DNA from 3 places in the Kocuria sp. PD6 genome. Region 3 is predicted to be linked to each of the others. Evidence: riboswitches for the same ligand, from Rfam matches in the RefSeq annotation. Region 3 holds a riboswitch; each other region holds the start of a gene.
What was found. Region 3 has a riboswitch for S-adenosylmethionine ahead of Q9R22_RS00300 (MetQ/NlpA family ABC transporter substrate-binding protein). Riboswitches for the same ligand answer to the same signal wherever they lie in the genome.
Positions count from the first base shown of each region.

Region 1 (9,849 bases), on a different contig from region 3:
GACAGCGATTGCGCATCCGTTGTGAGCACCACGCACGCCAAAATAGCGTGGCCCGTTACCGCGTCGCGGATCGGGGTGGCCCCGGCCTCCACTACGTGGGGGTGGGTCACCAGGGCGGATTCGATCTCGATCGTCGACAACCGGTGCCCGCTCACGTTGATCACGTCGTCCACCCGCCCCAGGATGTAGAGGTCGCCCTCGTCATCGGTGCGTGCGCCGTCGCCGGCCCGGAACCAACCGCGCTCGCCGTAGGCCGCCCAGTAGGAAGACAGGTAGCGCTGCGGATCGCCCCATACCGTGCGGGCCATGGACGGGCCGATCTTGTCGATCACGGCGTAACCCTGCAGGTTGGGGCCCACTTCCTCACCGGCCTCGTCCAGTACCCGCACAGATACGCCGGGGACCGCACGCGTAGCGCAACCGGGCTTGGGAGAGGTGTGCGCTGCAGCCTCGTCGAACGTGCCGGGACGGGCGAACTGCGGATCGTGCGGGCGCGGGGACGCGACGCACGAGCCCGTCTCGGACTGCCACCACGTGTCCACGAAGGGCACCTCGTCGCGGCCTACCTGGGCGCGCAACCAGCGCCACGCCTCCGGGTTGATGGACTCGCCCACGGAGCCGAGCAACCGGATCGAGGAGAGGTTGTAGACCGGGGGCAGCCCCTTGGGGAACGCGCCCATGAGCGAGCGGATCAGGGTGGGTGCCGTGTAGTAGTTGGTCACGCCGTAGCGCTCGATGATCTCAAAGTGGCGACCGTAATCCGGGGTGTTGGGCGTGCCCTCGTAGATCACCTGGGACACGCCGTTGACCAGCGGGCCGTAGATCTCGTAGGTGTGCGCGGTGACCCACGCGAGGTCCGCGGTGCACCAGTGCACGGTGGAGTCCACCTTGGCGGGGTCGTTCACGGCGGACAGCTCCTCCGGGCGCAGCACCCCGGACGCGTCGGGCACGTCCGGGAGCAGGTCGAACAGCAGGGCGTGGGTGTATGCCGTCTGCACCATGTATCCGCCCATCGTGTGGACCAGGCCCTTGGGCCTCCCCGTGGTGCCGGACGTGTAGATGATGAACAGGGGCGTCTCCGCGTCGAACGCCTCGGGCTCGTGGACTTCCGAGACGCCCGCGGTGAGCTCGTGCCACCACACGTCACGCCCGGGGGTCCACGGCACGAGTTCCTCGTCCTTGGAATGCAGGCCCCGGGTGCCGCGCGGCAGATCGGTGCGCCCGGGCCGGGACGTGCGGCGCACCACGATCACGTGCTCGATGCTGTTCTCACCGCTGCAGGCCTCGTCCGCATTGGTCTTCACGGGGACGACGGCGCCGCGCCGGTTCTGCCCGTCCGTGGTCACCAGGACCTTGGCTCCGGTGTCCTCGACCCGGAACTTGAGGGCTTCTGCGGAGAACCCGCCGAACACGAGCGAGTGGATCGCCCCGATGCGCGCGCACGCGAGCGTGATGATCACGGTCTCCGGGATGACCGGGAGGTAGATGACCACGCGGTCGCCCTTCTCCACGCCCAGTTCGAGCAGGGCGTTGGCGGCCCTGGACACCTCACGCTGCAGGTCCGCGTAGGTATAGACCAGGCGGTCCCCGGGTTCACCCTCGAAGTACAGGGCCACGTGCTGACCACGCCCGGCTGCCACATGGCGGTCCACGCAGTTGTACGAGACGTTGAGTTTCCCGCCTTCGAACCACGCGATCTCGGGCACGGTGTAAGTGGGGTTGCCGTCGTGGTCCTCACCCGTGCGCTGCGGCTTCTCGAACCGGTGAGCCGTGTGCCACGGCTGCGCCCAGTCCAGCCGCCCGGCCTGCTCGACCCAGAACTGCACCCGGGCGTCGTCGGAGATCAACGCCGGGTTCGGTGTGGGGTGAGCGGGGTCTGAGTACGAGTGCGTACCGGTCACGAGTCCTCCTGTGATGTCGATCCGAACGGTCGGTGTCTGTAACGGCCGGGCCCCCGGTCGAACGACCGGGCCGCGGTGGAACGGCGGGCGCCGGCGGGAACCGGGCGGGTTGTCACCTGGTTCCGGCCACGCTCCAGCGCTGCTGCGTCCACCGCTCGAAGATGCCGAGCAGGGCGTCCGTGAGCTTGCCCAGCACGGCCAGCAACACGATCGCGAGCAGCAACCGGTCCGTGCGGCCGTTGTTCTGCGAATCGGTGAGCAGGAATCCCAGGCCCATGGAGGAGCCCAATAGTTCCGCGGCCACCAGGAACAACCACGCCTGGGCCAGGGCCAGGCGCAGCCCGGAGATCACGGAGGGCAGCACCGCGGGCAACTGCACGGTGGTGAAGAGCTTGACCCCGCGCAGCCCGAAGGACCGTGCGGCTTCGATCAGGTGCTGGTCCACGTGGCGCAGCGCGGCGGACACCGTGGTGTACACCGGGAAGAAGGCGCCGATCGCCACCAGGGTCACCTTGGAGTTCTCCCCGATCCCGATCCACAGCAACAGCAACGGCACCCATGCCAGGGACGGCACGGCGCGCAGCGCGCCGATCGTGGGCGAGCCGATGGCCCGCGCCCACGGGGAGAGCCCCAGCAACGCGCCGAGCAACAGCCCGAGCCCACTGCCGATCAGGAAGCCCACGATCACGCGCTGCGTGGAGATCCCCACGTGCAACCACAGGTCACCGCTGCGCAGCAGCTCCCATCCCGCGGCGAGCACCGCGGACGGGCGCGGCAACTGCACGGGGGAGAAGGTCCCGTTCGTGGAGAGGGTGTGCCACGCGAGCACCAGCAGCACGGGCAGGACGATCCCGATCAGCCCCAGGGCCCAAGGATTGCGCAGCGCGCTGGGACGCGTGCGGGAATCCGCCGCGGCAGGGGTGTCTGATGGGGGTGCGACGTCGCCGGGTGCCACCGCGCCCGCCTCGTGGCGTCCGTTGTCGTCGGACAGTGTGGCCACCGCAGTGACGCCAGCTGCTTCGGAGGACGCGCCGTCCGAGGACCGCGGTGCGGCGGAGGAGGTGTCGTGAGTGCTCATGAGGACTGCTTCCCTTCGATCACCTGGGCCACGGCGGCCGCATCGGCGTGTTGTGCGTAGTGCTGCTCCACGATGTTCGCGAGCGCCTCGTCCACGTCCTGCTGCGAGGAGACGTCCCCGGATTCCACCAGGATGGGCCCGACCCGCTCGAGCACCGCGAGCTGTTCGGGGCCCGGAACGGGGTCGATGTCCAGGTGGGTGCGCTGCCAGACCCGCCGGGCGGTGTCGCGATCGATGCTCGCGCCTTCCGCGAGGATCGCGATCCCCTCCTCCGGGTGCTGCAGCGCCCACTGCCGCGCGTAGGCGTACGTGTTCACCACGTCCTGCGCACCCGTGGGATTCAGCTGCAGGAACACCTCCCTCGCGTTGAGGAACCCGTACGTGTTGAACTCCAACTGCCGGTGGAACAGCACGTCCCCCGCCTTCTCCGCGGCGGCCATCACGGGGTCCAGTCCGGACCATGCGGCCACCTGACCGGTGTCCAGCGCGGTGCGCCCGTCCGCGTGCTGCAGGTTCACCACGGTGACGTCCTGTGCGCTCATGCCCGCCGCGCCGAGGGACTGCAGGAGGAAGAAGTACGGATCCGTGCCCTTCGTCGCGGCCACGGACGTGCCCGCGAGGTCCGCCACGGTGCGCACGGGGGAGTCCGGGGTGCGCACGAGCGCGGACCACTCGGGCTGTGAGAACAGGTCGATCGTCCTGATCGGCGAGCGGTTGGCACGCGCGAGCAGTGCGGCGGAACCTGCCGTGGAGCCCACGTCCACGACCCCGGCGCGTAGCGACTCGTTGGCCTTGTTGGAACCGGCCGAGTACACCCACGTCACGGTCTGGCCGTGGGCGCCGGCGACCTTCTCGAGCCAGCCCTTGGCCTTGATGATCAGGGACAGCGGGTTGTAGGTCGCGTAGTCCAGGTAGATCTCGTGCGCGGAACCGCCGGCCACACCGCGGCCCGGACCTTCGCCCTCCATGACGCATCCGCTCAGGGGCAGCGCCAGCGCGGACAGGCCGAGTGCCTGCAGTGCGCGGCGTCGGGACAACTGCGCCATGCGCTCAGCGCTCCACGCCGAGTAGGGCCAACAGGTGGGCGCGCAGTGCGGTGATCTCACTGTCCTCGCGGGAGCGCGGGCGGGCCAGCTCGGGGGAGATGATCTCGGCGATGGTCGCGGGGCCCGTGGCCGTTTCCCGCGCGAGCACCACCACGTGATCGGAGAGCACCAGGGCTTCCTCGACGTCGTGGGTGACCATGAGCACGGTCGTGGGATCGGCGCGGTGCACGTCCAGCAGCAGATCCTGCATCCTGATCCGGGTCAGGGCGTCCAGGGCCCCGAAGGGCTCGTCCAACAGCAGGACCCGCGGGTTCCGTGCCAGGGCCCGGGCGAGGGATGCGCGCTGTGCCATGCCCCCGGATATCTCCGAGGGACGGTGATTCGCGTGGTGGGACAGGCCGACGAGCTCCAACAGCTGCGCCACCCGCCGCTTCCCCTCCTGGGCGGGAGTCCCGTGGGGCAGACCCAGTGCCACGTTGCGCGCCACGCTGCGCCACGGCAGCAACCGCGGTTCCTGGAAGCCGACGGCGCAGCGCGGGTCGATCTCGCGCACCACCGAGTCGTCGATCCGGACTTCGCCCTCGCTCGCCGTGCCGAGCCCGGCCACGGCGCGTAGCAGGGTGGACTTGCCGCACCCCGAGGGGCCCAGGACGGAGACGATCTCGCCCGGACGCACCGTGAAGGTCACGTCCCTCAGGACCTCGTGGACATGCGCTCCGTGGTGTGCGGGGAAGGACTTGCCGACCCGGTCGAAGGTGACCGCCGCGGCGTCGACGGCAGATTCCGGGCGCGTGAGGATATGGCTCAATTCATCAACTCCATCGTTCCTGGCATTAGCACCTTGCCCGCGTGGGGCTGGTTGCTGCGACGTCAACGAGCCAGGTCTCTCAGCCGCTCCGGATGGGAACCCCACCATTGAACGGGCCGGGAGCCCGCGGGTGCAAATCGTGTGACGCGCCGGGGCGCCGTCGTGACGTGCCGTAACCCCAGGTGTTTCCGAGGACCGGGGATCCCCGTTAGGATCGATGCCACAACGATCACGAGTGCCGACGTTTAGCCCTGGCTTGTCGGACGGCAACCCTCTCCCGTAGCGGGGTGCCCCAGGTGAGGATCGGGCCGCATGACACACCGCATGCGGCAAGTACGGCGCCACACAAGCGCGCTGGACCCGCAAGGTAGGCCGCCGTAGGTGGTGCACGGGGCGCGGGTCGTGTTCCTGCTGAGGGGCTGACCGAGATGAGCAAACGGATTTCCGTCAACGCGTTCGACATGACCTGCGTGGATCACCAGAGCTTCGGGTTGTGGCGCCACCCGCGGTCCCGGGCCACCGAGTACAACACCATCGAGTACTGGACGGAGCTGGCCAAGCTGCTGGAGCGGGGCAAGTTCGACGCCCTGTTCCTTGCGGACGTGGTGGGCATCTACGACATCTACAAGAACTCCGCGGCTCCGGCCGTGCGTGACGGGGCCCAGGTCCCGGTCAACGACCCGTTCATGCAGGTCTCGGCCATGGCCGCCGTGACCGAGCACCTGGGTTTCGGCGTGACGAGCGCGGTGACCTACGAGCAGCCCTACACCCTGGCCCGCAAGTACGCCACGCTGGACCACCTCACCAAGGGCCGTGTGGGCTTCAACGTGGTGACCTCCTACCTGCCCTCCGCCGCCGAGAACCAGGGTCTGCCGCGCCAGATTGAGCACGATATGCGCTACGAGATCGCGGAGGAGTTCCTGGACGTGTGCTACAAGCTCTGGGAGGGCTCGTGGGAGGACGACGCCGTGGTGCAGGACCGTGAGACGGGCGTCTACGCGGATCCCACCAAGGTCCACCCCATCCGGCACAGCGGGGAGCACTTCACCGTTCCCGGGGCGGGGCTCACGGCACCGTCCCCGCAGCGCACGCCGCTGATCTTCCAGGCCGGCGCCTCCTCGCGCGGGCAGGCGTTCGCGGGTAAGCACGCGGAAGCCGTGTTCATCGGCGGGTTGCGCCCGGACCTCACGCGTTTCGTGACTGACAAGATCCGCGACCGGGCTCGGGCCGAGGGCCGCAGCCGTGACGACGTCAAGATCTACGCGATGCTCTCCGTGGTCGTCGCGGACACGGACGAGCAGGCCCAGGAGAAGTACCGCGATTACCTGCAATACGTGGACCTGGAGGCCTCCCAGGCGATCATCGGTGGGTGGTCCGGCGTGGACCTGTCCCAGTTCGACGAGGACGAGGCCCTGAACTACATCAAGACCGACTCCATCCAGTCCTTCTTGACCCCGTTCACGCTGCAATCCAAGGACAAGCAGTGGACGCGCGAGGAGATCGCCAAGCACTGCGCCCTGGGCGGGATGGGTGCCGTGCTCGTGGGTTCCGCGCAGACCGTCGCGGATCAGCTCGAGACCTGGGTGGACGAGGGCGGCCTGGACGGCATCAACCTGGCCTACCACGTGAGCCCCGGTTCCTTCGAGGACTTCGTCGAGTACGTGGTCCCCGAGTTGCAAAAGCGCGGGCGCTACCGTACCGAGTACGAGGGCACCACCCTGCGCGAGTCCCTCTACGGCGAGGGCCAGCCGCGGGTCAAGGACACCCACCCCGCCGCGAAGTACCGCGGCGCGTTCGTGGGCGAGCCCTCCGTCGCGGACACGCCGTCCCGCGAGCTGGTGGGCTGACACCTCCCTCCAACGACGACGCCGCTCGCGCCCGGTCCCGCAGGTCCGGCAGGGCGGCGTCGTCGGCTTCCTCGCCCGTTGCCAGGGCGGGACCCCCGTGTGAGAGTGGAACGCGTGCAACCCGGTTACGACCACTTGGCGAACGACTACGAGAAGGCTTTTCCCGCTCCCTTCCGCACGGCGCTCGAACGGCGCGCGGTGGAGGCCTTCGCGGATCACGTCATCGCGGCAGGGGCGCCCGGCCCCGCGATGGATGTGGGGTGCGGCACGGGCCACGTCACGGCCGCACTGTCCGAGCGGGGTCTGCACGTGGTGGGGGTGGACCCGTCCGAATCCATGCTGGGTATCGCGCGCACATCGTACCCGGAGGTCGCCTTCGAAGCCGGCGATGCGAATCCCACGTCGTGGGGTGGTGCAGCGGGGCCTGACCGCCGAGTGGCCGCCGTTCTTGCGCGGTTCAGTCTGATCCACGTGCCACCCGCGCGGCTCCCCGGCATCCTGGACTCCTGGGCGGACGTGATGGCACCCGGAGGGGTGGTCATGGTGGCGTTCCAAGCACTCGACGGAGAGCGTGCCGTGGTCTCGTTCGATCACGCCGTGGCTCCGGCGTGGCGCTGGCATCCGGACGTGATGGCCGATCATATGAAGCATGCCGGGTTCACGGAGGCCTGGCGTACCGTCAGTCGCCCGGACGCAGAACATCGCTTCCCCGAGTGCCACCTGTTGGCGGCACGGTGACCTGATCGAGCACGAGATGGATGGGTTGTTTCATAGGGTGGGGGAAATGCCCGTGACCCGGAGGGAACCGTGGACGAGGACCTGCTCGGAGTGATCATGCTGTCGTTCAGCACGGTCCTGGTGTGCGTCGTGACCGTGGTGATCGTCAGGGCAGCGGCCGTCGGCTCGCTCGATCGCAACGGGGCCGTGGGCCTCCGGACCCGGCACACGCGCGCGACCGACGCCGCGTGGTCCGCGGGTCACGCCGCGGCCCTTCCGAGGGTGCGGTGGTCCGTTCCCGTGGCCGTGTGTGCCGTGGTGGCGGCGATCGTGTTGCTCGTTCTGGGGCGGCCCGAATGGGGCATCGTCGCCGGGCTGGTGGGTGTACTGCTGCAGGTCGCGGTGCTGGTGTCCGCCGTGGGGCCGGCCAACCGTGCCGCTCGGCGGGCCGCGCAAAAGTCGGCTCCGGAACCCCGCGCCTGAGACCGGAACCCCGCGCCTGAGACCGGGGCGCATCAGCGGCGTCGTCGACGGCGCGGCGGGCGTAGGGGGGGCACGACGGGGCGCTCGCGGGAGGCCTTCGCCGGAATGGAGAGCGGCCGGTGCGGGCGGCCAGGTTGCGGGTCAGTGACTCGCTTCGAGCTCCACGAGCAGGACACCGGCGGCGGCCCAGATCCCGTAGGTGACCCCCAGGGGCATCCCGCGGCGCAGTACCAGCGTGAGACACATGAAGGCCCCGGTGTACCCCAGCACCACCACGGCGTACAGGGCGGGTTGTCCCAGGGCCGCCTTGATGCTGAGCGTCGCGGTGACCTCCGGGAGGACGGCCCCGGCCAGGAAGAACCAGGCCATGACGTTGCCCTGCCTCATGACACCCGGTCCCGGCGGTTGCGAACACCGGCGACGGCGCGGTCGGGCGCTGTGGCGCTACTCGGGCAGGAGATCAACGCCGGTGAGCCTATAGCGGCGGCACCCGGAGCCACGCCGTGTGACCGAAGTCGGGCGGCGGCTGCCGTTGACCGCGCGGGGCGCGCGAGCGTCGTCGTCCCTCGAACCGACGGGAGCGAGCCCGTGGACGATTGACCCCGGCGGCCTAGAGTGGTGACACAGCTTACATGGTAAGGCGACTTCCACACACGCTACGAGGGAGTAAACATGAAGGTTTTCGCGCACACGGAGCCGGGTGGAGCAGCCCAGGAACTCGAGGTGGAACGGCCCGAACTGGAAGGCTCCGCGGTCATGATCCGCGTGACCAACTCGGGGGTCTGCCACTCGGACGTGCACTGCCAGGACGGGTACTTCGACCTCGGCAGCGCCGGGCGCTACGAACTGACCGCGGCGGGCGCGCAGTACCCCGTGGTGCTCGGGCACGAGATCGTGGGTGAAGTCGTGGCCGCGGGACCGGACGCCACGGTGACGCCCGGGGACACCAAGTACATCGTGTTCCCGTGGATCGGTTGCGGCGAGTGCCAGGCCTGTTCGGAGGACCGCGAGAACTACTGCAGCGGGAAGAAGCGCAACCTCTCGGTGCAGCGCCGCGGCGGCTACGCAGAGGAGGTCCACGTGCCGGACGAGCGCTACCTGGTGCCGCTGGGCGACATCGACCCGTCCTTCGGCGCCACGCTCGCCTGCTCCGGCCTGACCTCCTACTCAGCGGTCAAGAAGATCATGCCGCTGCCCGCGGATAAGCCCGTGGCCGTGATCGGCGCGGGCGGTGTAGGGCTGATGACCATTGCGGTGCTCAAGGCCCTGGGTCACGAGAACATCGTGGCCGTGGACATGAGCGAGGCCGCGCTGAAGAACGCCCAGGCGGTGGGCGCGTCCGCCACGGTGGCCGTGGGCGGCGAGGACCTCGTGGGCGACATCGTCCGGGCCGGCGGGGAGAAGATTGCCGCGGCCATCGACCTCGTCAACAACGGGGACACCTCCAACGCCGCGCTCTTCGCCATGGCCAACGGCGGGACCCTGGTCAGCGTGGGCCTGTTCGGGGGCCAGTACCAGTTCCCCACCGCGCTCACCGCGTTCAACCTGCTGAACATCCGCGGCAATTTCGTGGGCAGTCTTCCCGAACTCAAGGAGCTCGTGGCGCTCGCCCAGGACACGGATCTGCCCAAGCCGCCCATCACGGAGCTCCCGCTCACCGCACAGGAGGTCAACTCCGCGCTGGACGGCCTGCGCAACCGCACGTTCAACGGCCGCGCGGTGCTCGTAGCGGGCTGATCCGCACCGGGCCCCGTGCCCACCGTGCACGACGACGCCGTCGCCACCCCGATCTCTGCGGGCGGCGACGGCGTTCGCGCACCCGGGCGAGGAACGAACACTCGCGCCCGCCCCGGGTGGGCGGCACCGAGGGGACGGACGACGCCGCGCCCGGCCCCGCGGCGTCGTCGTCCGGGGCGCGTCAGAGCAGGCCGGAAGTAAGGCGGCAGACGTTCTCCACGAACTTGCGCCC
Region 1 covers NZ_JAUZUS010000005.1:36,985-46,833, forward strand. Annotated here, with positions in the region: gene Q9R22_RS05835 (AMP-binding protein) at 1-1,901, opposite strand, end outside; gene Q9R22_RS05840 (ABC transporter permease) at 2,014-2,979, opposite strand; gene Q9R22_RS05845 (aliphatic sulfonate ABC transporter substrate-binding protein) at 2,976-4,025, opposite strand; gene Q9R22_RS05850 (ABC transporter ATP-binding protein) at 4,030-4,833, opposite strand; SAM riboswitch class I at 4,841-4,932, opposite strand; SAM riboswitch class IV at 5,061-5,175, shown strand; gene Q9R22_RS05855 (LLM class flavin-dependent oxidoreductase) at 5,253-6,680, shown strand; gene Q9R22_RS05860 (trans-aconitate 2-methyltransferase) at 6,780-7,418, shown strand; gene Q9R22_RS05865 (SdpI family protein) at 7,488-7,880, shown strand; gene Q9R22_RS05870 (SMR family transporter) at 8,022-8,267, opposite strand; gene Q9R22_RS05875 (alcohol dehydrogenase) at 8,553-9,617, shown strand; gene cls (cardiolipin synthase) at 9,799-9,849, opposite strand, start outside.
Region 1: linked by a shared signal. The riboswitch ahead of Q9R22_RS05855 (LLM class flavin-dependent oxidoreductase) and the one ahead of Q9R22_RS00300 (MetQ/NlpA family ABC transporter substrate-binding protein) in region 3 are both predicted to bind S-adenosylmethionine.

Region 2 (9,849 bases), on a different contig from region 3:
AACGGAACGCGCCAGCCCCAGGCCTCGAACTGCTCGGGGGTCAGGATGGCGCTCAGACCGAACATGAACAGGGTGGCCATCAGTACGCCCAGGGGCACACCGATCTGGGGGTAGGCGCCGAAGAAGCCGCGCTTGTTCGCGGGCGCGTGCTCCACGGACATCAGGGCCGCACCACCCCACTCACCACCGGCGGAGAAGCCCTGCAGGATACGCAGGACCAGCAGGATGATGGGGGCCGCGATACCGATCTGCTCGTACGTGGGCAGCAGGCCGATCAGCGTGGTGGCCGCGCCCATCCCGAAGAGAGTCATGACCAGGGTGATCTTGCGCCCGTACTTGTCACCGATGTGACCGGCCACGATCGCACCCAGGGGACGGAAGAGGAAGCTGATGCCCAGGGACGCCCAGGCGACGATCTGTCCCAGCGTGGCGTTCTGCTCGCCCGCCGGGTTGAAGAAATGGGTGGCCAGGATGAAGGCGGCCGCCTGCGCATAGATGAAGAAGTCGTACCACTCGATGGTGGTGCCCACGAGGGTGCCCGCAAGGACCTTGCGTTCTTCTCGGGTCATGGTGTGCGCCAGCTGAGCGGGCGCTGAGGTGGTGGATGCCATGCGGGTCTCCAGGATCGGCGGACGCGGGGTCCGTGGGGTGCCAGTGGCGGAGTGGATCAGGGGAATAACCGACCGATTGGTCTCGAAATAAGTGTACGAAAGAATGTGAAGCGCACCACACGTTTCGTGTATTAAATCGTATATTTTTCCCGGGCCGTTCACCCGGGCGGGCAGCATGTCGGCCGTTGTGACGCGTTCATGACACGGCAACGCCCCCTCCCGCCGTGCCGCACCGTGGAAGGTGCGGGCGCAGCGGAAGGGGGGCGGGCGGCGTCGTCCGGGAAGATCGGGGAACCGGAACGGTCAGCGACGCGGTGGGACTAAAAGCTGCAGGACCAGCCGCGCGGCCTGATCAGAACAGGCGCTCGGACGCGATCCGCGCACCCACCACGAGGGACTCGAGCTTGGCCAGCGCGATCTGCGGGTGCAACCGCCCGCCCAGACCGCAGTCCGTGGAGGCGATCACGTTCTCCTTGCCCACCACGGACGCGTACTGCTCGATCCGGTCCGCCACGAGCTCGGGGTGCTCCACCACGTTGGTCGAGTGAGAGACGAAACCGGGGTAGACCACCTTGCCCTCGGGCAGCTGGTGGTCCTTCCAGACCTTCCACTCGTGGCCGTGGCGCGGGCTGGACGCCTCGAAGCTGTAGCCCTGCGCGCGGATGGTGAGCATGAGGTCCACGAGGTACTTGAACTCGAGGTCCGTGGTGTGCGGGCCGTGCCACGAACCCCAGCACAGGTGGAAGCGGATCTGCTCCTCGGGGAGGTCGCGCAGTGCGTAGTTCAGCGCGTCCACGCGCAGCTGGGTGAAGGCCAGGTAGTCCTCCACGGTGGGCTCGGGGTTGATCTGGTCCCAGGACTCGGCGATCGAGGGGTCGTCGATCTGCACGGTCAGTCCGGCGTCCACGATGGCCTTGTACTCCTCACGCATCACGTCCGCGCACGCGTAGACCAGCTCCTCGTCCGTGGCGTAGTACTCGTTCTTCACGCGCGCGCAGGAGCCGGGGGACAGTGCCGCGACGAAGCCCTGCGTGGCACCGTTCAGAGCCATCGCGTCCTTCACGCGGCGGATGTCCCCGGCCACCGCCTCCTGACCCGTGTAGGTCAGCGGGCCCGTGATCTTGGGCTGGGAGACCGTGTTGCGGTGCACGAGCACGCCCGCTGTGGGGTCCTCATAGGCGTCCCGGAAGCGCTCCCGGTCGCGGCGGTCGGGGAAGCTCGTGAGCACGATGTGTCCCGGGCTGGAACGGTGCTTCTCGCCCTCGTTCCAGCGGTCCTCGTCCGTGGGGGTCAGCCCGCCCAGGCGGTGGAACGAGTAGTTCCACCAGGCCCCGTAGTCCACGGCCCCGGACGTGGTGTGGCCGTACTCGCCGTCGTTGACGATGTCGATGCCGATCTCGCGCTGGGTGCGCACGATCTCCTTGACGCCCTCGTCGAGCGCCTCGCCCAGCTGGGAGAGGTCGATCTCGCCCGCCTGGAAACGGTTGTTGGCCTTCAGCAGCTCGGGGGTGCGAGGCAGGGAGCCCACGTGGGTGGTCTGGATGCGATCGGTGTTCAAGGGCATGGCTGTGCTGTTCCTTTCCATCGGTCCTGGCGTTAGCACCGGTGTCACCCCGGTTGCTGCGGCTTCCACGAGCCAGATCTCTCGGCCGCTCTGGATGGGTACTGCTCCATCCAACAGCATCGCGAGGAGTGGACGCCAGTTGTGGCGTGTCGGACGACGACGCCGCTCCCCGGGTTCCTCCTGCCCGGCCCCTCGGGCTCGGGTCACCGGGGCTTCCGTGACCGGGCGGCCCCCGGTGCGGGCCGTGACTCGTAGCTGGTCCGGGGTGGTCCGTTCCGGATCGTGACCCGGCGGCCCCCCGGGGCGTAGCGTGACGCGGTAGGAGAACCGTCCACGCGCAAAGAGGCTGTCATGGAGCAATCACTCGAGGGGAAGAAGGCCCTGGTCACCGGTGGGGCCAGCGGGATCGGCCGCGCCGCCGTGCAGGCGTTCGCGGACCGCGGCGCCCATGTGGTCGTCGCGGACATCAATGAAGAAGCCGCTCAGACGACGGCCTCCGAGGTGGGCGGGGAAGCCTGGGTCGTGGACCTCTCGGACACCGCCGCGCTCACCGAACTGAGCCTGGACGTGGACATCCTGGTCAACAACGCGGGGATCCAAAAGGTGGCACCCGTGCAGGACTTCGACCCCGCGGACTTCCACCGCATCCTCACGCTCATGCTCGAGGCTCCGTTCCTGCTGATCCGTGCCGCGCTGCCGCACATGTACGAGCGCGGATGGGGCCGGATCATCAACGTCTCCTCCATCCACGGTCTGCGCGCGTCCGCGTACAAATCCGCGTACGTCACGGCCAAGCATGGGCTCGAAGGGCTGTCCAAGACCGTGGCCCTGGAGGGCGCTGAGCACGGTGTGACCAGCAACTGCGTCAACCCCAGTTACGTGCACACCCCGCTCGTGGACAAGCAGATCAAGGACCAGGCCGCGACCCACAGGATCCCCGAGGACCAGGTGATCGAGAAGATCATGCTCACCGAGTCCGCGATCAAGCGCCTCGTGGAACCCGAGGAGGTTGGCGAGCTCATCGCGTTCCTGGCCGGCCCGTCCGCGGGCATGGTCACGGGTGCGTCCTACGCGATGGACGGTGGCTGGACGGCGTCCTGAGCGCGGGGCGACGTCGCCGCGTCCACCCTCGCTGCCGTTCGGTGTCGAGGCAATGGCCCGCGTTCCACGGCCCCTCTCCGGCCAAGGGCCCGAACATCTGCGTCCCGAAAAAACACTCGCAGTCGCACAACGCGTGCGGTATCGGGGCACAGATGTTCCGGGGTGCGAGGACGCGGGGTCTGACGGTACGGGACGACGCCGCTGCGTCCGGTTCACACGGTCGTGGCCCCCGCGCGCAGCGCCGTGGAGAGCTTGTGGGCCTGGTCCAGCAAAGCCGCCCCGAGGCCGGGTCTGCGTTCCGCGGTGAACCGGGGTTCGATCCCCGTCAGGGAGAGCGCGTAGCGGGGTTGGCCGGTCGCGTCGAACACCGCGGCCGCCATGCCCCACGAGCCCTCCACAATACGTCCGGGGTTCAGGGACCAGCCGTCCTCCCGGACCTGGGCGACGAGGCGGCGGACGTGAGCGTCGTCGTGCTGTGGACCGAGGCGCGTCCGCTCCTCCCGGGTGTCCGCGAGGGCGGTCTCCAATTGGTCCGGGGGTAGGTGACCGAGGATCGCGAGTCCCGCGGAGGCCACGCCCAGGGGCAACCGCAGGCCCTCGTAGAGCACGTGCGAGCGCACCGGGAACGCCCCCTCCACCCGGGCCAGGCAGATGACCTCGTTGCCGCGGCGAGCGGAGAAGAACGCAGACTCGCCCGTGGCCTCGGCGAGCCGCTGCAGGCACGGGGTCGCGAGGTCCTGGGCGGGATAACGTTGGGCGGCCACCGTGCCCAGGATGTGCAGTTCGGGACCCAGGGCCCAGTTGCCGTCCTCCGTGCGGTCCACGAGCCCCTCGGCGGCGAGCGCTGCGAGCAATCGGTGCGTGGTGGGCCGGGTCAGCCCCGTGCGGTGGGCGATGGCTGCGGTGGATCCGGCTGACTCCCCGGATGCCACGGCCTGCAGGATCGCGGCGACCCGGGAGACCACCTGCGTGCCCTGCGGGGAGAGCTGCGGGTTCCGGGATTTCTGCGGGGTCATACACGCTCCTGCGTCGGGACGTTCACAATATGGACAGACTAGCGACAGTTTTTCAGATTGTGATCCCTTCACCGACGATTACGGGTGAAGCATTGACCAAGATGTGGTCACTTTCTAGTCTGAGAGGCAGATCACGCACTGGAGGGCTGACCATGTCCAAACTCAGGGACAACGTGGCCGAGTTGCTCGCCGAGACGCTGGGGGACGGGATGACCGTGGCGGTGGGCGGTTTCGGACTGTCCGGGATCCCGCGGGACCTCATCGAAGCGGTCCGGGACAACGGAGCCAAGGACCTGACCGTGGTGTCCAACAACATGGGCGTGGACGGCAAGGGGCTCGGTCTGCTGCTGGAGAACAAGCAGGTGAGTAAGGTGCTGTCCTCGTACGTGGGGGAGAACAAGGAGTTCGCCCGCCAGTACCTGGAGGGTGAGCTCGAGGTCGAGTTCAACCCGCAGGGCACGCTCGCCGAACGGCTGCGCGCGGGCGGTGCGGGGATCCCCGCGTTCTACACCGCCACCGGTGTGGGCACGCGCGTGGCGGAGGGGAAGCCCACCGCGGAGTTCGACGGGCGCACCTACGTCCTGGAACGCGGGATCGTCGCGGACATCGCCCTGGTGCACGCGTGGCGAGGGGACACGGACGGCAACCTGATCTACCGGCGGACCTCGCGCAACTTCAACCCGGTGTGCGCCACGGCCGCACGGATCACGTTTGCAGAGGTCGAGGAGATCGTGGCCCCGGGCGAGTTGGACCCGGACCACATCGTGACCCCCGGGGTCTTCGTGCAGCACGTGGTGCAGTACTCAGGGGCGCCCAAGGAGATCGAGCAGCGCACCACGCGACCGAGGCCCGCGGCGTCGTCGTCGGAGGGCGGAACGGACGTGCGGACCGGCGGTGGTGCCGTCCGAGGCGCTGGCAACGGCGGAGCGGAAGGAGCGGTGGCATGAGCTGGACGCGTGATGAGATGGCGGCCATCGCGGCGTCGGAACTGCATGACGGCGACTACGTGAACCTGGGCATCGGGATCCCGACCCTCGTGGCGAACAACCTGCCCGAGGGCGTGAGCGTGGTGCTGCAGACCGAGAACGGGGCGCTGGGCATGGGCCCGTTCCCGTACGAGGGGGACGAGGACCCGGACCTGATCAACGCCGGGAAGCAGACGATCACCCTGCAGCCGGGGGCCGCGATCTTCGACTCCGCGATGTCCTTCGCGATGATCCGCGGTGGACACGTGAAGATGGCGATCCTGGGGGCCATGCAGGTCTCGCAGCGCGGCGACCTGGCCAACTGGATGATTCCCGGCAAGATGGTCAAGGGAATGGGCGGGGCCATGGACCTTGTGACCGGAGCACCTCGTGTGCTGGTCTTGACGGAACACGTCGCCAAGGACGGCTCCGCCAAGCTCAAGCGGGAGTGCGATCTGCCCCTGACCGGTGTCGGGGTCGTGGACCGCATCATCACCGACCTGTGCGTCTTCGACGTGGAGGAACACGGGCTGGTGTTGCGGATCCTCGCCCCGGGTGTGACCGAAGAAGAAGTAGCAGCCAAAACCGAGGCCGAATACCGGGTTGAGCTCGTGGACGTCACCCCGGACTCCGTGCCCGTACAGGAGGAGAAATGACAGAGAACGCCAATGACGTGGTGATCGTCAACGGAGCACGCACACCCCAGGGCAAACTGCTGGGCGCGCTCGCGGACCTGAGCGCCGTGGACCTGGGCGCGCACGCGATCAAGCACGCCGTGCAGCGCGCGGGGGTCTCCCCCGAGGACGTGGATTACGTCTACATGGGCAACGTGGTGCAGGCGGGCACCGGGCAGAACCCGGCCAAGCAGGCCGCGGTGAAGGCCGGACTGCCCAAGACCGTCCCGGCGGCGGCCCTGAACAAGGTGTGCCTGTCCGGTCTGGTGGCCGTCACGGAAGCGGCGCGAATGCTGCGCCTGGGTGAGGCGGACGTCGTCGTGGCCGGCGGGATGGAATCCATGACCAACGCGCCGCACCTGGCCCTGGGTGCTCGCAAGGGCAAGTCCTACGGGGACATGCGGCTCGCGGACTCGCTCGCCCACGACGGGCTCGTGGACGTCGAGAAGGGCGTGCCCATGGGTGAGCTCACCGAGTCCGGCAACGGCGAGCGTCAGATCGACCGCGCCGAGCAGGACGCGGTGGCCGCGCGCAGCCACCAGCTCGCGGGCAAGGCCCAGCAGGACGGGATCTTCGCGGACGAGATCGCGCCCATCGAGGTGCCCCAGCGCAAGGGCGATCCGATCACGGTGTCCGAGGACCAGGGCGTGCGCCCCGATTCTACCGCGGAGGGCCTCGGCAAGCTGCGCCCCGCCTTCACGAAGGACGGCGCCATCACCGCGGGCAACTCGTCCCCCATTTCCGACGGCGCTGCGGCCCTCGTGCTGACCACGCGCGGCTACGCGGAGGAGCACGGACTCGAGTGGCTCGCCGTGGTGGGCAAGCCCGGTCAGGTGGCCGGCCCGGATACCTCCCTGCACTCCCAGCCCTCCCGGGCCATCGAGCACGCGCTCTCGCGGTCCGACTGGACCCTGGAGGATCTGGACTTCATCGAGATCAACGAGGCGTTCGCGGCCGTGGCCGTGCAGTCGGTGCGCGACCTGGGCGTGGACCCCGAGAAGGTCAACATCCACGGTGGTGCGATCGCCTTGGGCCACCCCGTGGGGGCCTCGGGCGCGCGGATCGCGCTGCATGCCGCTTTGGAACTGGCGCGGCGTGGCTCCGGCAAGGCCGCCGTGTCCCTATGCGGTGGCGGCGGTCAGGGTGAGGCGTTGTTGTTGAGCCGTTGAGCCTTTGAGCCTTGCAGGTGGGTCACGCCCGTCCCGGACCCGGGGCGGGCGTGACCCGCACCAGGGACGGCCCGGCTCGAGTCGGCTGACCGGCCCGGGTGCTAACCGGGGGCGGGCGGCCGGGGTGATCGAATGGATTCAGGAGGAACCATGGCGCACACGGCATCCACATCGGACTCGACATCGTCGGGGGGCCCCGGATCAGGGGGCGGGCCTGTCCCGGACCCCCGGCGCACCCGCAAGCGGGCGGCGCTGTCCGGGTTCCTGTTCGGATGCGGTATCGCCGCCTCCATGATCGACTTGTTCATCTTCCACCTGGGCCTGCAGTGGCACCACTTCTACGACCTTTCCACGCACGAGGTGGCTCTCGTGACGGACGGGTTCTTCCACGCCTTCGGGTGGTTCATCACCATCTGGGGTCTGTTCCTGCTCGCTGACGTGCGCCGACGGGGTGGGGTGCACTGGCCCCACTGGATCGGGGCCGTGATCCTGGGCGTGGGGACCTTCCAGCTCTTCGATGGCATCGTGGACCACAAGCTGCTGGGCATCCACCAGATCCGCTATGGCGTGGACATCCTTCCGTACGACCTCGTGTGGAACGGCACCGCGGTGATCCTCATGCTCATCGGGTTCGTGGTGCTGCGGCGCGGCGCGCGGGCCTATCGGACCCGCTGATGTCCTCGGACCACGCCCACCATGCGGATCACACCCACCACGCGGAGACCGCCGCTGCTGTCGGATGGCCTGTGTTCGAGTGGCTGGTCGTGGTGGTGCTGGTACTGGCTGCCGCGGGGTACGGGTGGTTGTTGTGGTCGGGCCGTCACAGGACGGGCCCGAGTCCGTGGCGTCCCGTGAGTTTCTACGTCGGCCTGCTGGGCGTGGGGGTGGGCCTCGTGGGGCCCCTCGCCCACGCCGGGCACACCAGCTTCACCGCTCACATGGTGGGGCACCTGTTGGTGGGGATGCTCGGACCCCTGCTGCTCGTACTGGGCGCGCCCGTGCGGGTGGCGCTGCGCGGGCTGTCCACCGCTGGGGCGCGCCGGGTCTCGCGGGTGCTGCGGTTCCCGGTCGTCCGCTGGGTCACGCACCCCGTGGTGGCCGCGATCCTCAATGCTGGCGGGTTGTGGTTGCTCTACACCACCGCGCTGTTCCACTGGATGCACGCCTCCGCGTGGGGCCACGCGCTCGTCCACACCCACATCTTCCTGGCCGGCTACGTGTTCACGGCGGCCATCGCCGGACCGGACCCCGATCCGCATCGTTCGTCCTTCCGGGTGCGCGCCGTGGTCCTGGTGCTCTTCATCGCGGCGCACTCGGTCCTGGCCAAGTGGCTCTACGCGCATCCGCCCGCGGGAGTCGCGCCCCACGACGCCCACGTGGGCGCGCAGGTCATGTACTACGGCGGCGACGTCGTGGACGTCCTGCTGATCGTCCTGCTGTTCCTGGGCCACCACCGGGCCACGCGCCCGCGCCCGGCAACCGATCGCATGTACCCAACCCTGATCCAGATCGGAGAACCACCCGTGTCCCGCCACCACCGAGAGCCGTTGTCATGAGCACCCCGGGAACCCCGCAGGCCACCGCCGCCCGGTCCGAACCGCCGCTGGCCCGCGTGATGCGGCCGCTCAACACCGCCGTGGAGAGGTTCATCCCCTCGGCGCTGATCTTCGCCATAGTCCTCACCGTCCTGGTGGCCCTCATGGCCCTGCTGCTGACCGATTCCGGGCCCGTGGCCGTGATCCAGGGATGGGGCACGGGACTGTCCGGGCTGCTGGAGTTCATGACCCAGATGGCGCTGGTGCTGTTGCTCGGTCATGCCCTGGCCAGTACCCGGCCCGTGCGCGCCGGTCTCGGCAAGTTGGCCTCGGTGCCCCGCTCATCCCTGCGCGCCTACGTCTTCGTGTTCGTCATCGCTGCGGTGGCCTCGCTCATCACATGGGGTTTCGGCCTGGTGGTCGGCGGTCTGCTCGCCCGGGAGGTCGCCGCGGAGTTCGCGCGCAGGCGCCAGGCCGTGAGCTTCCCGATGCTCGTGGCGTCCGGGTTCTCCGGGTTCGTGGTGTGGCACATGGGGTATTCGGGCTCCGGCCCACTGACCGCCGCGACCCCGGGCTCGTTCATCGAGAAGCAGGTGGGCCACATCATTCCCATCAGGGAGACCATTTTCTCGTGGTGGAACATCAGCGCGATCGTCGTCACCCTGATCCTGGTGGCCCTGGCGCTCTGGCTCGTGGCACCGCGCAGCGTTCCCGAGTCCCACACGGTCACGGCCGAGGCGCCCGCCCAGTCCGAACAGGAGATCGAGCGCCCGGTGATCGAGGCCCCGGCCGACCGGTTGGATGCCTCCCGCATCCCCACGACTCTCGTGGGCCTGGAACTGGTGGCCTACCTGGTCATCCACTTCGCCGGGGGTGGAACGGTCACCCTGAACATCGTGAACTGGATGTTCCTGGGGCTGATCTTCCTGTTGTCCCGCAACACGTTCGAGGTCATGGGCCTGGTCAAGAACGCCGCGTCGAACGTGGGGGACATCCTGCTGCAATTCCCCCTGTACGCCGGGATCATGGGCATCATGACCGCCACGGGGCTGATCCAGGTGCTCTCCGACTCGATCGTCGCCGTGGCATCGCCTCAGACGCTGGGCCTGCTGGCCTTCCTGTCCGCAGGGCTGGTCAACTTCTTCGTCCCGTCCGGCGGCGGGCAGGTGGCCATCCAGGCACCCATCCTGTTGGACGCCGCCGCCCGCCTGGAC
Region 2 covers NZ_JAUZUS010000005.1:4,093-13,941, forward strand. Annotated here, with positions in the region: partial or broken gene Q9R22_RS05685 (MFS transporter) at 1-611, opposite strand, end outside; gene Q9R22_RS05690 (cobalamin-independent methionine synthase II family protein) at 964-2,175, opposite strand; SAM riboswitch class I at 2,190-2,276, opposite strand; gene Q9R22_RS05695 (3-hydroxybutyrate dehydrogenase) at 2,527-3,276, shown strand; gene Q9R22_RS05700 (IclR family transcriptional regulator) at 3,489-4,292, opposite strand; gene Q9R22_RS05705 (CoA transferase subunit A) at 4,445-5,239, shown strand; gene Q9R22_RS05710 (CoA transferase subunit B) at 5,236-5,913, shown strand; gene Q9R22_RS05715 (acetyl-CoA C-acetyltransferase) at 5,910-7,100, shown strand; gene Q9R22_RS05720 (DUF2243 domain-containing protein) at 7,251-7,775, shown strand; gene Q9R22_RS05725 (cytochrome c oxidase assembly protein) at 7,775-8,656, shown strand; gene Q9R22_RS05730 (short-chain fatty acid transporter) at 8,653-9,849, shown strand, end outside.
Region 2: linked by a shared signal. The riboswitch ahead of Q9R22_RS05690 (cobalamin-independent methionine synthase II family protein) and the one ahead of Q9R22_RS00300 (MetQ/NlpA family ABC transporter substrate-binding protein) in region 3 are both predicted to bind S-adenosylmethionine.

Region 3 (9,849 bases):
GACCGAGGTCACGAATTGCCTCCCAAGGAAGTGGCGTCCGGGGCCCGTGACGCGCGCCCCGCGATGTTGCACTGTCCATTGTGCCCCACTCCTCCCACGTGCTACAGCCGCACGTGATGCGCCGAACACGACGCCGCCCCCGGAATGTTCCGGGGGCGGCGTCGCCATGGTATGGGGCGCGTGAGCGTCAGCGGCGCATGATCCTGCGCGCGAGCCAGTTGCCGAAGAACTGCACGAGCTGGACCAGGATGATGATCACGATCACTGCGGCCCACGTGACCTGGTCGTTGAAGCGTTGGTAGCCCAGGCGCAACGCGAAGTCACCCAGACCGCCGGCACCGATCGCACCGGCCATCGCGGACATGTCCGTGATGCCGATGACCAGGAACGTGTACCCCAGCACGAGCGGGCCGAGCGCCTCCGGCAGGATCACCGTGGTGATGATCTTCCAGCGCGAGACCCCCATGGACCGCGCGGCCTCGATCACCCCGGGATCCACCGTCATGAGGTTCTGCTCCACGATGCGGGCCACCGCGAACGTAGCGCCGATGGTCATGGTGAAGATCGCGGCGTTGGGGCCCAGGCGCGTGCCCACGACCGATTCCGTGACCTGACCCAGGGCGGCCAGCAGGATGATGAACGGGATGGGACGCACGAAGTTCACCAGGAGGTTCAGCGCGGTGAACAGTGGACCGTTCTCCAGGATGCTGCCCCGCCGGGTCACGTAGAGCCCCATGCCCACGGCCAGGCCGATGAGCCCGGCCAGCACGAGGGTCACGGAGACCATATACAGCGTCTGCCCGGTTGCGTCCAGCAACTGCGGGCCCAGAGCAGACCACTCCATCACTCACTCACCTCCCGCACCGTGGTGACGGCGCGCAGACTCTCGACGGCGCGGTCCACGGACTCGTCCGAACCGGTCAGGGACAGCGTGAGCGTTCCGAAGGACTGTGACTGCAGGATGGAGATCCCCCCGAAGGCGATGTTGAAGCTGACACCGTCACGGGCGGCGTCCGAGAGCACGTCCCCGATCTGGTTCTGGTCGGTGACGTCCACCAGCACGAGCCGCCCGGGGTGTTCCCGGCGCAGCTTCTCGATCTCGTCCGCGCGCGGCACGGTGCGCGTGACCGAGGAGACGAACTTGCGCGTGGTCTGCGCCCGCGGGTGGGCGAAGACCTCCGCGGTGGTCCCGGTCTCCACCACACGACCGCTGTCCATCACGGCCACGCGGTCCGCGGTGGCCCGCACCACGTCCATCTCGTGGGTGATCAACACGATGGTGATCCCCAGCTCACGGTTGACGCGCTTGAGCAGACCCAGTACCTCCTGGGTGGTCTCCGGGTCCAACGCCGAGGTGGACTCGTCCGCGAGCAGCAGTTCGGGATTGCTCGCGAGCGCGCGGGCGATCCCCACGCGCTGCTTCTGACCACCCGAGAGCTGCTCGGGGTAGTTCCCGGCGCGCTCGGTCAAGCCCACGAACTCCAACAGTTCCGCGACCCGCGCCTTGCGTTCCTCGGGCTTCCACCCGGCACGCTTGAGCGGGTACTCGATGTTGCCCGCCACGGTGCGTGACGTGAACAGGTTGAACTGCTGGAAGATCATCCCGATCTTGCGGCGGATGGGCGCCAGCTGGGACTCGCTGCGCCCGTCCACACGGCTACCGGCGACCTCGAGCGTCCCGGACGAGATCGGTTCCAGGCCGTTGATCAGCCGCACGAGGGTGGACTTGCCCGCCCCCGAGTAGCCGATCACCGCGAAGATCTCACCGCGGCGGATGTCCAGGTCCACGGAGTCCACCGCGGTCACGGTGTGCGGGCGGCGTTTGGACCCCGTGACGAAGACCTTGCTCACGTCCCGGAAACTGACCAGGGTGTCCGCCGTGGCGGACGGGCTCACTTGGTCTGCTCCTTGAGGTCCTGCGAGTAGCGGGCCAGCAAGTCCTTGAGCTCCTGCTGATCCACCTTGGTGGGCACTGCGGTGCCCTTGGTCTCGGTCTTCTCCGCGTCCTGGACCTTGTCGTCGTAGTAGAAGCTCGCGACCTTCTTCAGGGTCTCGTTGTCCGCGTTCGCCTCGGTCGCGGCGAAGAGGTTGTCGTACACCTTGGCACTGTCCGCGGTGGGATCGTCCTGAGCCAGCGCGGACTTGGGATCGATGTTCGCGCGGTCCAGGAAGTCGTTGTTGACCACGGAGGCGGCCACGGAGTCCATGGACAGCACGGTCTGCTCGGCGGAGACCGGGCGGACCGTGACCTTGGACTTGGCGGTGTCGATGTCCTGCTCGGTGGGGGCGATCGTGTCCTTGGTGAACTCCACGAGACCCTGCTGGTGCAAGAGGTTCAAGGCGCGGGACAGGTTGATCGAGTCGTTCGGCACGGCGATCTCGTCACCCTGCTTGAAGTCGCCCACGGATTTCACGCTCTTGGAGTACAGCCCCAGCGGGAAGATGGACGTGGAGCCCACGGGAGTGATGGTGTCCCCGGAGTTGTTGTTGTAATCGGCGAGGTACGCGATGTGCTGGAACCAGTTCATGTCGATGTCACCGCTCTTCAGAGCGGGGTTCGGCTGGCTGTAGTCACTGAAGTCCACGTACTCGACCGTGATGTCGTTGTCCGCGGCGACCTGCTTCAACGCGTCTTGCACGGGGGTCGAGCCCACGATCCCGACGGTGATCTTGCCGTCCGCGGCCGGGTCCGAGTTGTCGGAGCCGCCGCCGCACGCGGTGAGGGTGAGGCCCAGGGTGGTGGCCAACACGACGGGAATCAAACGCTTGGTTCGCATGATCATGCCTTTCCAGGGTTCTGTGACGGGGACTCGCGGGGCGAACAGTCCCCCCTGGATGAGGGCTCACGGGACGGGCACGTGCTGATTTCCGGGGAACCGCACTTGCCGTGATCTGTTGCAACCGCGACCGGATGGTCATCTGGGGCACCCCGCTACGGGAGAGGGTTGCCGTCCGGCCAGCCAGAGCTACGCGCCGGATCTCGTCATCCACCCGGAATTCTAGCACGGCCCTGCCATGGGCCGACGACCGCAGGAAGGGCCCTATGCCATCCCGGCGATACGTTCGTCCGCGCGGGCCCGGGCCCACTCCTCCGCCCCCAGGACGTCCTCGAGGGTGGGCCGCGTGACGCCGTCGTGATCCTCCAGCACACGCTCGACCATGTCCACGATCTGCGTGAAGCCGAGCGCCCCGCGGTGGAACGCGTGCACGGCCTGCTCGTTGGCGGCGTTGAACACCGCGGGCCACGTCCCGCCGCGCGAACCCGCGTGCTTCATGAGCTCCACGGCGGGGAACGCCTGCGAATCGAGCGGTTCGAACGTCCACTGTGCGGCCCGGGTCCAGTCGCACCCCGCGGCGGCGCCGGTCACGCGGTGGGGCCAGCCGATTCCGAGCGCGATGGGCAGGCGCATGTCCGGCGGGGACGCCTGCGCCAGGGTGGATCCGTCCACGAACTCCACCATGGAGTGCACGACCGATTGCGGATGCACGGTGACGTCGATCCGGTCCAGGGGGACGTCGAACAGTAGGCTCGCCTCGAGCACCTCCAGTGCCTTGTTGACCATGGTCGCGGAGTTCGTGGTGACCATGACCCCCATGTCCCACGTGGGGTGCTGCAGGGCCTGTTCGGGTGTCACCCGCGTGAGCTGCTCGCGCGTCATGCCGCGGAACGGTCCGCCGGACGCCGTGAGCACGAGCCGGCGCACCTCGGAGGCCGTCCCGGAGCGCAGGGCCTGGGCGATCGCCGAGTGTTCGGAGTCCACGGGGATCAGCGCGTCCTGGAGGCCCGTGTCCACCGCGGCGCGCAACACGAGCGGACCGCCCGCGATCAGGGACTCCTTGTTCGCGAGCGCCACCCGCCGACCCGCTCCCAGCGCCGCCAGGGTGGGTGCGAGCCCGATGCTCCCGGTGATCCCGTTCAGCACGAGGTCCGAATCCTCCCACTGCGCGATCCGGGTTGCAGCGTCCGGCCCATACAGGACCTCGGGTGCCGCCGATGACGCCGCGCGTGACCGGTCCGCGATCAGCTCACGCAACCGGGCGGCGTCGTCCGCCGTACCGCTCGTGCCCACCGCACGGACACCGAACGTCACGGCCTGCTGAGCGAGCAGCTCGAGGTGACCCGCGCCCGCGGCGAGCGCCACGACCTCGAAGGGCTCGTGGGTGGCATCCCAGACGGGCCGGCGCAGCCCCGCGGCCTCGGACACGACGTCGAGCGCCTGCGTCCCGATGGATCCCGTGGACCCCAGGATCACGAGGCGCCGGGGGGCCTGCCGGGTGGCGGAGTCGAGATCGGGGGTCATGCCGGTGGAGGAAGTCATGACCCCAGTATCGCGTGAGCGCCGCACCCCGCACGCACGACACCGAGCACACGACTCCGGACGCACGACACGGGAGATACGACAAGGGCGCCACCCGGAGGTGACGCCCTTGTGTGGAAGGCCCGTTCAGGACCCGCAGATGATTCAGCGACGGCGGCCGACGACGGCGCCGTAGATGAGCAGCACGATGATCGCGCCGATCACGGACGTGATGATCGTGCCGATGCTGAAGCTGTTGATCCCGTCGCTCAGGCCGGGGATGAAGCTACCCAGCCAGCCGCCCAGGAAGGCCCCCACGATGCCGAGGATGATGGTGACGATGATCCCGCCACCCTGCTTGCCCGGAAGGATCAGCTTGGCGAGCGCGCCGGCGATCAGACCGAGGATGATCCAGCTAATGATGCCCATTTCTCCACCTCTGGTTCTCGTTGTGCGCGTTTGCGGTGTTCCGCAACCGCATGTGGTCAGCGAACTGGTTCACAGTGTAGTACCAGACACCAACGCTACACGGGCCGCCGCGTCCGGATGAAACCGGACACGGCGGCCGTGTCAAGGGGCGGTGAACCAGGTCAGTGCGAGACGGCCTTCTCCGCTCCCACTCCCGTGAGGGAACGCACTTCCATCTCGGACTGCTTGCGCGGGTCCTCCGGCCGGCGCTCGCTGAGCGAGCCCAGGAAACCGAGCAGGAAGGACGCCGGGATCGAGATGATGCCGGGGTTGGACAGCGGGTAGAACGCGAAGTCCGCGCCGGGGATCATGGAGGTCTCCGATCCGGACATCACCGGGGAGAAGATAATGAGCACCACGGAGATGATCAGCCCGCCGTACATGGACAATACCGCGCCGCGCGTGGTGAAGCGCTTCCAGTAGAGTGAGTAGAGGATGGTGGGCAGATTGGCGGAGGCCGCCACCGCGAAGGCGAGGGCCACGAGGAACGCCACGTTTTGACCCTGCGCGCCAATGCCGCCGGCGACCGAGATCAGGCCGATGACCACCACGGTGGTCTTGGCCACCCGCAGTTCCTGACGCGGGTCCGAGGTGCCCTTCTTGATCACGGACGTGTAGATGTCGTGTGCGAAGGACGCGGAGGCCGTAATGGCCAGACCGGCGACCACGGCGAGGATCGTGGCGAACGCGACCGCCGCAATCAGACCCATGAGGATGGACCCGCCGAGTTCGTACGCGAGCAACGGAGCCGCCGAGTTCACACCACCAGGCGCGCCCTTGATCCGGTCCGCACCGATCAGCGCGGCCGCACCGAACCCGAGCACCAGGGTGAAGAGGTAGAACAAGCCGATCAGAGTGATCGCCCAAACCACGGACTTGCGGGCCTCCTTGGCGGTGGGCACCGTATAGAAGCGCATGAGCACGTGCGGCAGGCCGGCGGCGCCCAGGACGAGGGCCAGACCCAGCGAGATGAAGTCCAGCTTGGAGATCTCGCTCACGCCGTACTTCAGTCCGGGATCAAGCATCGCGGGGTTGTTGTTCGTCTCCACGGCCGCGCCGAGCATGGTCGAGAAATTGAACCCGAACAAGACCAGGATCCACACGGTCATCACGGCGACGCCGGATACGAGCAGGCACGCCTTGATGATTTGCACCCATGTGGTGCCCTTCATGCCGCCCACGAGCACGTAGACGATCATGATGACGCCCACGATCACGATCACCAGGGACTGCCCGGCCCGGGAGCCGATCCCCAGCAGCAGGGACACCAGGGCCCCCGCCCCGGCCATTTGCGCCAGGAGGTAGAAGAACGTCACGGCCAGGGTGGAGATGGACGCCGCGACCCGCACGGGCCTCTGCCGCAATCGGAACGAGAGCACGTCCGCCATGGTGAACTTGCCGGTGTTGCGCAGCGGCTCGGCGATCAGTAGCAGGGCCACGAGCCACGCGACGAAGAAGCCGATCGAGTACAGGAACCCGTCGTAGCCCTGCAGGGCGATCGCGCCCACGATGCCCAGGAACGACGCCGCGGAGAGGTAGTCACCCGCGATGGCCAGACCGTTCTGGGTCCCGGAGAACGAGCGCCCACCCGCGTAGTAGTCCGCGGCCGTGGCGGTGGACTTGGACGCCCGGATCACGACCACGAGCGTCACGAGCACGAACGCCAGGAAGATCGAGATATTGATCGCGGGGTTGCCCACGGTGGACGTGGCGGTCTCCGCCAGGTGCACCGCGGGTGTCGAGAGGGCGGGGACGGCGATCATGGCCGGGCCTCCTGGTGGTCGTCGGCCCGGTGGCCGGAAGTGGATTCGAGGTCCTCACGCAACGCGGTGGCCTGCGGATCGAGCTTGCGGTTGGCGAAACTCACGTACGCGGCGGTGATCCCGAATGTGGTGACGAACTGCAGCAGACCCAGGATCAGACCCAGGTTGACGTTGCCCACGACCCGCGTGGACATGAAGCCCGGCGCATAGATGGCGAGGACCACGTAGAGCAGGTACCAGACCAGGAACGCGATGGCCAGGGGGAAGACGAAGGATCGGTGGGTCGAGCGCAGCCGTTGGAACTCGTGCGAACGTTGGACCGCGGGGAAGTCGATGCCCTGGGTTGCCGTGGAACCGTTGGGGTCGACAGGGGGCGTGGACGCCATGTGTGCCTCCTTGTGTGATGCTCACCACAGTACGCACTGTGTATCCAATGACACAAGACATATCCGTCACAACGTCGAAAAACCCCTGAAATCCGCGGTTTGGTTAGCCCACTTTACAATTTTGATCGATCTGTGTATACATTCAGCGTCATGGCGCGCCGCTACGGCCGCATGGCCAGAACGAACTCCACGGCCCGGTCCAGGAACGCGTCCACCTGTTGTTCCTCGTAGCTGCGCTGACCCTGGGCGGATCGAAAGACCGCCGTCCTCACGAGCCGCGGGTCCACCTCGGGTTCACCGCGCAACGCGTCCATGAGCCGGTCGCACAGCACGTCCACGTCCGCCGCCGCGTAGCCCAGCGTGCGGTGCGAACTCGGCCGGCGGAAGCGTTCACCGTGCGGGCGGTTGAGCCGCCCCAGCAACAGCCCGGCCAACAGCTCCAGGTGCTCCTCCCAGTGCCGGGCGCCGTGCTCGGCCACGAACGCGGCCTTCTCGCGCGCGAACAGCTCGTCCTCCACGGCGTCCAGGTGGGCGTCCACCGCTCCGGGGTCGTAACCGCCCTCGACGCGGTCGAACACGCGCTCGCGCACCTGCCGGCTGCCCAGCCGACGACGCCGCTGCGCCGCCTCCACGCTCTCGGGTTCACGGTCCGCGTCGGTCGCCCCGGCGGTGTCCGCGGATGCAGCAGAGTCCTCGGCGGTGACGGGGTCCGTGACATCGGCCGGGTCAACGACCGGCTCAGCGACCGTCCCGGGGCCCGCGACCGGGTCCGCGTGGCCACCGGGGGCGGGCGGCGTCGTCGTATGCATGACCGCGGCGAGGCGGTCCAGGAAGTCGTCCACCTGGGCGGGGTCGTAACCCCAGGCCCGCTCGCCGAGGCGATCGAAACGTTGCTGAGTACTCATACCCGCCCTTCCACGGCCGGGACGCGACCCGCGAGGGGCGGCGTCCGTGCGTCCCGGGCGCGCGGGCGGTCGGCCCGCGACCGCGTCACCCCAGGACGGTGAACAGTTCGAAGATCACGTAGCCGGTGATCACGGCGAATACGATGGAGTCGATGCGATCCATCACTCCGCCGTGACCAGGCAGCAGCGTCCCCATGTCCTTGATCCCGATCTCCCGCTTGATCATGGACTCGGAGAAGTCGCCCACGGTGGCCACGACGACGATCGCGACCGCCAGGACCGCGCCCTGCCACCACGGCATCTTCACGAGGAAGAGCGCGCATAGCACGCCCACGACCACGGCACCGCCCACGGATCCGGCGAAACCCTCCCACGACTTCTTGGGAGAGATCTTGGGGGCCATGGGGTGTTTGCCCCATACGACCCCCACCGCGTAGCCAAAGGTATCGGAGCTGACGGCCAGCAGGATGATCGTGAGGACCTTGTGGGGTCCGTCCGGGGAATGGTAGAGCAGCACCGCCGTACTCAGCAGGAACGAGGCCCACACGAGCGCGAACACCGAGCCCATGATGGACAGCATCATCCCCTGCTTGGGCCCGAAGGCCCGCCACACCACCACGAGCGTCACGGCGAGCACGAGCGCCATGGACAGCGCCTCCGCCCCGCCGAAGAACGCCGCGAGCGGCATGAGCACCGCCGCGATCACCGCGGGGACCTGCGGGATCTGCACGCCCTTGTAGGTCAGTGACCGCGCGATCTCCCACACCCCGATACCCGCCGCGGTCCCGGCCAGCAGGGCCAGTACGAGCGGGACGAAGAACAGTCCCGTGACGAGCGCGCCGATGAGCACGACGGCCACGGCCACGGCGGCCGGGAGGTTACGGCCCGCCCGCGAGGGGGCCTTGTGCTCGGTGCTGCGCTGTAAGGGGCGGGTGAGGACCTGCCGCAGCGAGCCCGTGGTGACCAGGGGGTCGTGCGCCCGCCCCTGCTCCCCCGCCGGGGCGGGAGACGGCGGGCGGGTGTCGCGGTGCGGGGAGCCGGGGGAATCAGCCGATGCCATCAGGCGCCGAGCAGTTCGGCTTCCTTGTTCTTCAGCAGATCGTCGATCTGGTCGATGTGCTTCTTGGTCGCAGCGTCCAGGTCCTTCTCGCCGCGCTTGCCGTCGTCCTCGCCGACCTCGCCGTCCTTGACGAGCTTCTCGATGGCCTCCTTAGCGTGGCGGCGCACGTTGCGCACGGACACCCGGCCCTCTTCCGCCTTGTTCGAGACGATCTTCACGTACTCCTTGCGGCGCTCCTCGGTGAGCTCGGGCATGACCACGCGAATCACGTTGCCGTCGTTGGCGGGGTTCGCGCCGATGTCCGAGTCCCGCAGGGCCTTCTCGATGTCGTTGAGAGCGCTGCGGTCGTAGGGGGTGATCAGCAGGGTGCGGGCCTCGGGGGTCTGGAACGACGCGAGCTGCTGCAGCGGGGTGGGCGTGCCGTAGTATTCCACGAGCAGGCTCGAGAACAGCGCCGGGTTGGCCCGGCCGGTACGAACCGTGGAGAAGTCCGTCTTGGCGGCGTCCACCGCCTTACCCATCTTGGTCGTGGCATCCGAGAGGACATCTGAAATCACGGGTGTTTCTCCTTATGAGCTGGCCGGCCGGCGGTACTGACGCCGGTGGCGACGGTTCGTTCTCCCCACTCTAACGGGCAGGGGGCGGCTGGTCGCGCGATGCGACGGCCCGCGAGACCTTACGGGGTGACCAGGGTCCCGATCTCCTCGCCCAGCACCGCGCGGGTCACGTTGCCCGCTCCCTCCATGCCGAACACGCGCATGGTCACGTTGTTGTCGCGGCACAGCGCGAACGCGGTCTGGTCCATCACGCGGATGTCGCGCGCGATTGCCTGGTCGTATGTGAGGCTCGCGAGACGCTGCGCGTCCGGGTCCTTACGCGGGTCCGCGGTGTAGACCCCGTCCACACCGTTCTTGGCCATGAGGACCTCGCTCGCGTGCACCTCCAGGGCGCGCTGCGCGGCCACGGTGT
Region 3 covers NZ_JAUZUS010000001.1:57,542-67,390, forward strand. Annotated here, with positions in the region: gene ispG (flavodoxin-dependent (E)-4-hydroxy-3-methylbut-2-enyl-diphosphate synthase) at 1-12, opposite strand, end outside; gene Q9R22_RS00290 (methionine ABC transporter permease) at 188-844, opposite strand; gene Q9R22_RS00295 (methionine ABC transporter ATP-binding protein) at 844-1,896, opposite strand; gene Q9R22_RS00300 (MetQ/NlpA family ABC transporter substrate-binding protein) at 1,893-2,777, opposite strand; SAM riboswitch class IV at 2,874-2,988, opposite strand; gene dxr (1-deoxy-D-xylulose-5-phosphate reductoisomerase) at 3,042-4,301, opposite strand; gene Q9R22_RS00310 (GlsB/YeaQ/YmgE family stress response membrane protein) at 4,464-4,727, opposite strand; gene Q9R22_RS00315 (cation acetate symporter) at 4,889-6,529, opposite strand; gene Q9R22_RS00320 (DUF485 domain-containing protein) at 6,526-6,915, opposite strand; gene Q9R22_RS00325 (DivIVA domain-containing protein) at 7,077-7,820, opposite strand; gene Q9R22_RS00330 (phosphatidate cytidylyltransferase) at 7,906-8,880, opposite strand; gene frr (ribosome recycling factor) at 8,880-9,437, opposite strand; gene pyrH (UMP kinase) at 9,557-9,849, opposite strand, start outside.